Regions from separate parts of the Aliiroseovarius sp. genome, predicted to be linked through region 2. Evidence: riboswitches for the same ligand, from Rfam matches in the RefSeq annotation. Region 2 holds a riboswitch; the other holds the start of a gene.

Region 1 (3,405 bases), 2.9 Mb from region 2:
TGCCGGGACCAGTGTGCACGATCACCAACCCCTTCTCGCCGGTCTTGGTTTCCATCATGCGGTCGCGTGCGGCCTTTTTCTTGGCCATCTTTGCAGCGTGGCGGGCGTTATCGTCGGTCATGGGCGGCCTCGTGTCCTGTCTGGTCGGAAACGGAGTAGAAGCGCAGCGCGCGCACACTGTCAATGCTGCCACCGACCAATCGCGCGGCTTTCACCGACGCGATCCGCTGAAAATCGGGCGCGGCACCGGATCGTGACAGCGGGTAAGCAGACCTGCCAAGAACAGCAGCCAAGCCAAGCTCCAGGCCAGGACGGCCGCGTCCTGCCAACCTGCCACCCGCATCACAATGGCCGCCTGAAGGCACCCGAAGGCGGGCAGCATCCAGGGGCGGGCCTCCAGCCCCAGCGCGCCACGCCGGGCCACCGGGCGGGCGGCGACAGCCATGATCAACGATGACATGGCCCCCATGATCATAGCATGGATCGCGTTGGGGGACGCGACCAGGTCCACCCCGATCAGGGCCGTGCCCCACAGCCCCAACCCCAGTGGCAGCCAGAGGAACCCAAGCGCCAACATGAGCAACAGGGGCTCCCTATGGGCCCGGCCAAGCGACCATGTGGGCAGGCGCACGGCCTGGGACAGGGCAGCGGTCAACAACGCAAACCCTGCCAGTTCGTCTCGGCCCCAGATCAGCAAAGCCGCTGCCAGCCCCAGCGCCGCGGCACCGATCCACCCAAGCAACGGCAGGTCCCTCCCGGCCGCCCGACCGCGTCGGCTGGCATCGGACTTCAGAAAGCCGAAGACCATACGCCCGCCGACCACCACCAGCAGGGCGGCAAACAGCAGAGGCGCCAGCAGAGGCGCCGCGTCGAAACCGCCCCCCAGCACTGACCCGACCAGCACCGTGCCAGAGGCGCCTCCGGCCAGACAAAGAAAACCGACATAAGCCCAGATCTTGGCGGTTGCGCCGCGAATCCCCTCACGCGCCAGCACCAGGGCCAGCGCCCAGAACACTGCGGCATTCGCACTGGCGAGCCAGGCAAGAGGCAGCATGTCCGAGATCAGCATAGACAGGCGCGCCACACCCCACAGCCCAGCCAGAAGAGCCACCGCAGCACCCGACACAGGCGCCCGCCCGGTCCAGCTGCTGCAGGCCGATGGCAGGTACCCCAACAGGGCCGCCGCGCCAAATCCGAATGTCATCTCATGCACATGCCACAGATAGGGATCGGCAACCTGGTCCAGGCTCGTCGGCAGGACATGCCAGATTGCCACCGACAACGCCGCCCAGATCGCCGTCAACGGGAACATGATCCGGTAACTCGCGGCCAAAGCCCCCCGGCCCGGCCAGTAACGCCCCGACATGTCGTTTTCCTGCAGCAATCCGACCCCCTTGATGCTTGACAACAATAAGCACTTGGCCACATCTGGCCTAGCTGGTTCCTGTCGTAAGGCAGGCGAAGAGGGAATGCGACAGGCCACCACAGGCCGAGGCGCAGCCGCCCCCGCGACCGTGAACAGAGAGGTCACCCGACCACTGGCCCCACAGGGTCGGGAAGGTGGGTGGCCATCGGAACAACACCCCCCGGGGTCCACACGTTTCGAACTCTGCAAGCCGGGAGACCTGCCAGCACTGTACGTAACGGGCGAACGGGGTGTATCGCGACCGGCTTGTCGGAACAGCGGTCTCGGACCGGTTCCCTGGCTGGCCTGCCCCCTTTCGCCACAGATTGGAAAGGGAAGGCACAATGGACGACATGGCCGAAATTGACGCCAAGGTCACCGTCACCGTCTGCACCACCTGCCGCGCCGGTGCCCCCACTGACGCCGAAGGCCCTCGCCCCGGGGCCCGTCTGCATGATGCTCTATCCGGCGCCCTGCCCGACCATGTCCGCATCCGCCCTGTCGAATGCCTGTCCGCCTGCTCGCGCGGCTGTTCCATGGTGATCGAAGGCGGGGCTGAACGCTGGACCTACATCTACGGCGACATGGACCCGGACACCCATGTACCCGCCATCGTTGAAGGCGTGACCGCCTATGCCGCCACCACCGACGGTGTCGTGCCCTGGCGTGAACGGCCCGAGATCTTCCGCAAGCAATCCATTGCCCGCATTCCCCCACAAGCCCCGCAGAAATCCACCAAGGAGGCCGCCGAATGAGCAACCTGTCGAAAACCCCCGTCACCGTGATCACCGGCTTCCTCGGCTCCGGCAAGACCACGCTGATCCGTCACCTGATGACCCACAACCAAGGCAAGCGCCTGGCGGTTCTGGTCAATGAATTCGGCACCGCCGGCGTGGATGGCGACATCCTGAAGAGCTGCGCGGATGAGAACTGCCCGGAAAACAACATCATGGAGCTGGCCAACGGCTGCATCTGCTGCACCGTGGCCGATGATTTCATCCCCACGATCGAAGCCCTGATGGCCCTGCCGGAAAAACCCGATCACATCCTGATCGAGACCTCGGGCCTGGCGCTGCCGAAACCGCTCCTGAAAGCCTTCGACTGGCCCGCAATCAAGTCGCGCATCACCGTGGACGGCGTGATCGCGCTGGCCGATGCCGAGGCCGTCGCCTCGGGCCAATTCGCCCCCGACCTTGATGCCGTTCAGGCCCAGCGCGAGGCCGATGATAGCCTGGACCACGAAACGCCCCTGTCCGAGGTGTTCGAGGATCAGGTCTCCTGCGCCGATATCGTGCTTCTGTCCAAAGCCGACCTGGCGGGCGAAGAGGGCCTCGCCAAGGCCCGTGCCGTGATTGAGGCCGAAGCCCCGCGCGAGCTGCCGATCATCCCGATGAGCGAAGGCGTGGTCGACCCGCGTGTCGTGCTGGGGCTGGAAGCCGCCGCCGAAGATGACCTCGACGCGCGTCCCAGCCACCATGACGGCCATCACGACCACGAACATGACGATTTCGACTCGATCGTCATCGACCTGGGCGAGGTCGCCAATCCCGAAACGCTGCAAGGCAATATCGAACGTCTGGCCCGCGAGCAGAAGATCCTGCGCGTGAAGGGCTATGTCGCCGTCGAAGGCAAGCCGATGCGCATGTTGGTGCAGGCGGTCGGCGCGCGGGTCCGCGCGCAATTCGACCAGCCTTGGGGGGCGCAGGAACGTCGCACCCAGCTGGTGGTCATTGCCGAACATCACGACATCAACGAAGCCGCCATTCGTTCTGTGCTGGAGGCCTAAGCACCGATGCACGTCGTCTTCCGCGAAAGCCACGGGCTCGATCAGAGCGACACCCCGCAGGACCTCGGTCAGAGCCCTGCGGAGCTGGTCGTGCTGTCCTTCTCGGACAGTGACCTGGGGGCTTTCGCGGCAGGATGGCACAGGGCGAATGGGGGGGCGGATGGCAACTTGCCTTCACTGCGTCTCGCCAACCTGGTGGCGCTGAAACATCCCC
Region 2 (3,405 bases):
CCGCCTCCTCGGCCTCGCGGGCCGCGTCAGCTGCGCGTTTGGTCAGCACCTCATAGGCGCTTTCGCGATCCTTCAGCTCCTCATACTTGCCGGCAATCGGCGAGGCATTGATCAGCGCCTTGCGATCCTTCGGGTCAAGCGGCCCCAGCTGCGAGGACGGCGGGCGGATCAGCGTGCGTTCCACCACCCCGGGCGCGCCCTTGCGCTCCAGCATGGACGTCACGGCCTCGCCCACGCCGACCTCGCGGATCGCGTCCTCGGTCTCGAAACGCGGGTTGTCGCGATAGGTCTCGGCGGCCTGGCGCAGCTCCTTGCGGTCCTTGGCGGTAAAGGCCCTGAGCGCATGCTGAATGCGGTTGCCGAGCTGACCCAGGATATCCTCGGGCACATCGGCCGGGTTCTGGGTGCAGAAATAGACGCCCACGCCCTTGGACCGGATGAGCCGCGCCACCTGTTCCACCTTGTCCAGCAGCGCCTTGGGCGCGTCATCGAACAGCAGATGCGCCTCGTCAAAGAAGAAGACCAGCTTGGGCTTGTCGGGATCCCCGACCTCGGGCAGTTCCTCGAACAGTTCCGACAACAGCCACAGAAGGAAGGTCGCGTAAAGCTTCGGCGAGCCCATCAGCTTGTCCGCCGCCAGGATCGAGATCCGCCCGCGCCCGTCTGTATCCGTGCGCATGATGTCGCTGAGTTCCAGCGCCGGTTCACCGAACAGCCGCGCGCCGCCCTGGTTTTCCAGCACCAGCAATGCCCGCTGGATCGCCCCAACCGAGCTGGCGGAGACATTGCCGTAGCGTAGGCTGAGGTCCTTGGAGTTCTGCCCAACCCAGACCAACAGCGCCTGCAGGTCCTTCAGGTCCAGCAGAGGCAGCCCCTGTTCATCCGCCACGCGGAAGGCGATATTCAGCACACCTTCCTGCGCCTCGGTCAGTTCCAGCAGCTGCGACAGCAGCAGCGGCCCCATCTCGGACACGGTGGTGCGGATCGGGTGCCCCTGGTCGCCATAGAGATCCCAGAAAGTCACCGGGAAGGCACCATACTTATAGTCGTCAAAGCCGATGGTTCCCGCCCGTTTCATGAAGGCGTCATGCAGCTTGAACCCCTCCGAGCCCGCGGCCGCCAGGCCCGACAGGTCCCCTTTCACATCCGACAGGAAAACCGGCACGCCCTGGGCAGCAAAGCCTTCGGCCAGGATCTGCAGAGTGACGGTCTTGCCGGTGCCGGTAGCCCCCGCGATCAGCCCGTGGCGGTTGGCATACTTCAGCAATAGTCCTTGTTTTTCAACGTATTCAGCCCCGCCGCCGCCAATGAAAATGCGCCCGTCCATATCGCTGCCCATGAGCCCGCCTCTACTTCCTGTGGAAAACTTCTGGGTTGAAAATACAAAATTAACCCTTCTGCGCTAGGGTGAAATCATCCGGGCAGTGTCCTCTTTCGCCCGGATGACTTCCTCCCTGTCAGACTGGCCGCGCCCCCGGGCGCGGCTTTTTTTCGAAAATGTTGAAAAACAACCACTTTCCCCTGTTGACCGATGCGACCAAACGTCATAGCGTTCCGACACAATATAAGCCGGCCGGTCCGGCAGGGAGTGAAAAATCAGGAAAGGGCCCTCATCCAGGGCCCTTTTTCTTTGTGCTTTTTCCAAGAAAATGATGGGGGCCGGAATATCGTTCCCGGCAGGTGGGTGCGCCAGCGGCGGCGCGACCAACCTTTGTGTCAACTCAGCGCCATCTCGACCTGACGGGTGGCAATGACCAAGCCGCGCCCGGCCTTGGCCGCCGCCCAAACCTCGTCCTCGGACAGGTCCGCATCCACATCCCCGGCCAGCCAGGCCTCGTCCCGCGTGGCGCGCCAAGCCAGGCGGCAGGGCCGCCCGCAGCCCGCCACATCCGCCGCGCCGGAGATTTCGAATTCCTCGTCCAGCGTGTCGCCCGCCGCACCGATGGCAGCGCTCAATCGTGTCAACAGAGCATGGCCCTGCAGGCAGGCCCCGCCTGTGATCGGACAGGTGGTGCAGATGATCGTTTCGTCTTTCCGGGTCATGTCGCCCTCCGCGCGTTGAAACGGGGTTTACGGGCGGACGGATCATCCACGCCGGGGCACCCCGCCCGGGTTGTCTACAGGCGATGGCAGGTCTCCTGACTTGCGGGTCATGGCTCGCCCGGCCCTTCCCGATCCTCTGCTCGAAAGCCTCGGATCAGTGGTCATGCCGGGGTGCTCGCCGCCTACAGTTGCGGGGGCAGTCGCGGAATTGGCGCCGTTGAACGGATCGTGGGCGCCGCACCGTGTTCCCTGATCGTCCGACACGCAGGGCGCGCCGAACGAAACCATCCTCTGCGCTCTAACACGGGCAGGTCGTGGTGTCAGGCGAATTTGCGTCACCTCCCGTCCGGAACGCGGCAAGCAAACACTGAACGGCCGGGGACACGCGGAATTCCCCCATGGCGCGTCAGGCAGTCGTTTTGCGCCTGACAGCCTGTTCCAGCCATGTTAAGCATCCGTCCGAACAGGTTCATGATAAACACAGGACATTGCACATGAAGGCAGATCTGTTGAAACCGCTTACCCTGGCCGCACTGTTTGCGCTGAGCACCGCTTCGACCGGCTGGGCACAGGACAGCGGCGAGGCCGCCCCGGCCGAAGGTGAAGACGCCGCAGCTGAGGCCGAGGCCGAAGCCGACGCCGGTGTGACCGGTCTGGACATGGGCACCGATGCGGAACGCCAGCCCGGCCAGATTTATGTCGCCGAGGTTCATGGCGATTGGGAGCGCCGCTGCGCCCACAACCCGGGCGGCGACGATCCGTGTCAGATGTATCAGCTGCTGAAGGACGCGGACGGAACGCCAGTCGCCGAGATCAACATCGTGCGCCTGCCCGAGGGCAGCCAGGCCCTGGCCGGGGCCACCTTTGTTGCCCCCCTGGAAACACTGCTGACCGAAAAGCTGACCATTGCCGTGGACAGTGGCGGTGGCAAGGAATACGCCTTCCGCGTCTGCACCGCACAGGGCTGCCTGGTTCAGCTGGGTTTTGGCCCCGCGGATATCGCGGCAATGAAGGCCGGTAGCGTGGCGACCGCCACTATCGTGCCCGCCGTCGCACCGGACCAGCGCGTGCAGCTGCCGATCTCGCTGACCGGCTTCACCGCCGCCTTTGACTCGCTGCAGCCGCCGGTTCTGCCGCAGCAATAAGCCGCCACAGGCCCAGACACGAAAACGCCGCCCTCGGGGCGGCGTTTTTTTATTGGATCCCTTTTAATGGACCACAACGGGGAAAGCGTCCCTCACGCCACCTTTCGCAAGGCCAACACCGCGTTCAGCCCGCCAAAGGCGAAGGCATTGGACAGTACCGCCTCGCATTCCATCTGGCGCGCCACGTTGGGCACCACATCCAGCGCACACTCCGGGT

The links. Region 2 has a riboswitch for cobalamin ahead of ACO07D_RS18615 (hypothetical protein). Riboswitches for the same ligand answer to the same signal wherever they lie in the genome.
Region 1: it holds a riboswitch for cobalamin, as region 2 does, so the genes downstream of both, ACO07D_RS04340 (DUF1636 family protein) here and ACO07D_RS18615 (hypothetical protein) in region 2, are expected to answer to the same signal.

Annotation. Positions count from the first base shown of each region.
Region 1 is NZ_CBDDIE010000003.1:644,400-647,804, forward strand. It holds gene cobO (cob(I)yrinic acid a,c-diamide adenosyltransferase) at 1-121, opposite strand, end outside; gene ACO07D_RS04335 (NnrS family protein) at 212-1,366, opposite strand; cobalamin riboswitch at 1,422-1,647, shown strand; gene ACO07D_RS04340 (DUF1636 family protein) at 1,750-2,160, shown strand; gene cobW (cobalamin biosynthesis protein CobW) at 2,157-3,191, shown strand; gene cobN (cobaltochelatase subunit CobN) at 3,198-3,405, shown strand, end outside.
Region 2 is NZ_CBDDIE010000003.1:3,557,730-3,561,134, forward strand. It holds gene ACO07D_RS18610 (helicase HerA-like domain-containing protein) at 1-1,327, opposite strand, end outside; gene ACO07D_RS18615 (hypothetical protein) at 1,717-2,043, opposite strand; cobalamin riboswitch at 2,112-2,347, opposite strand; gene ACO07D_RS18620 (invasion associated locus B family protein) at 2,538-3,188, shown strand; gene ACO07D_RS18625 (beta-ketoacyl-[acyl-carrier-protein] synthase family protein) at 3,281-3,405, opposite strand, start outside.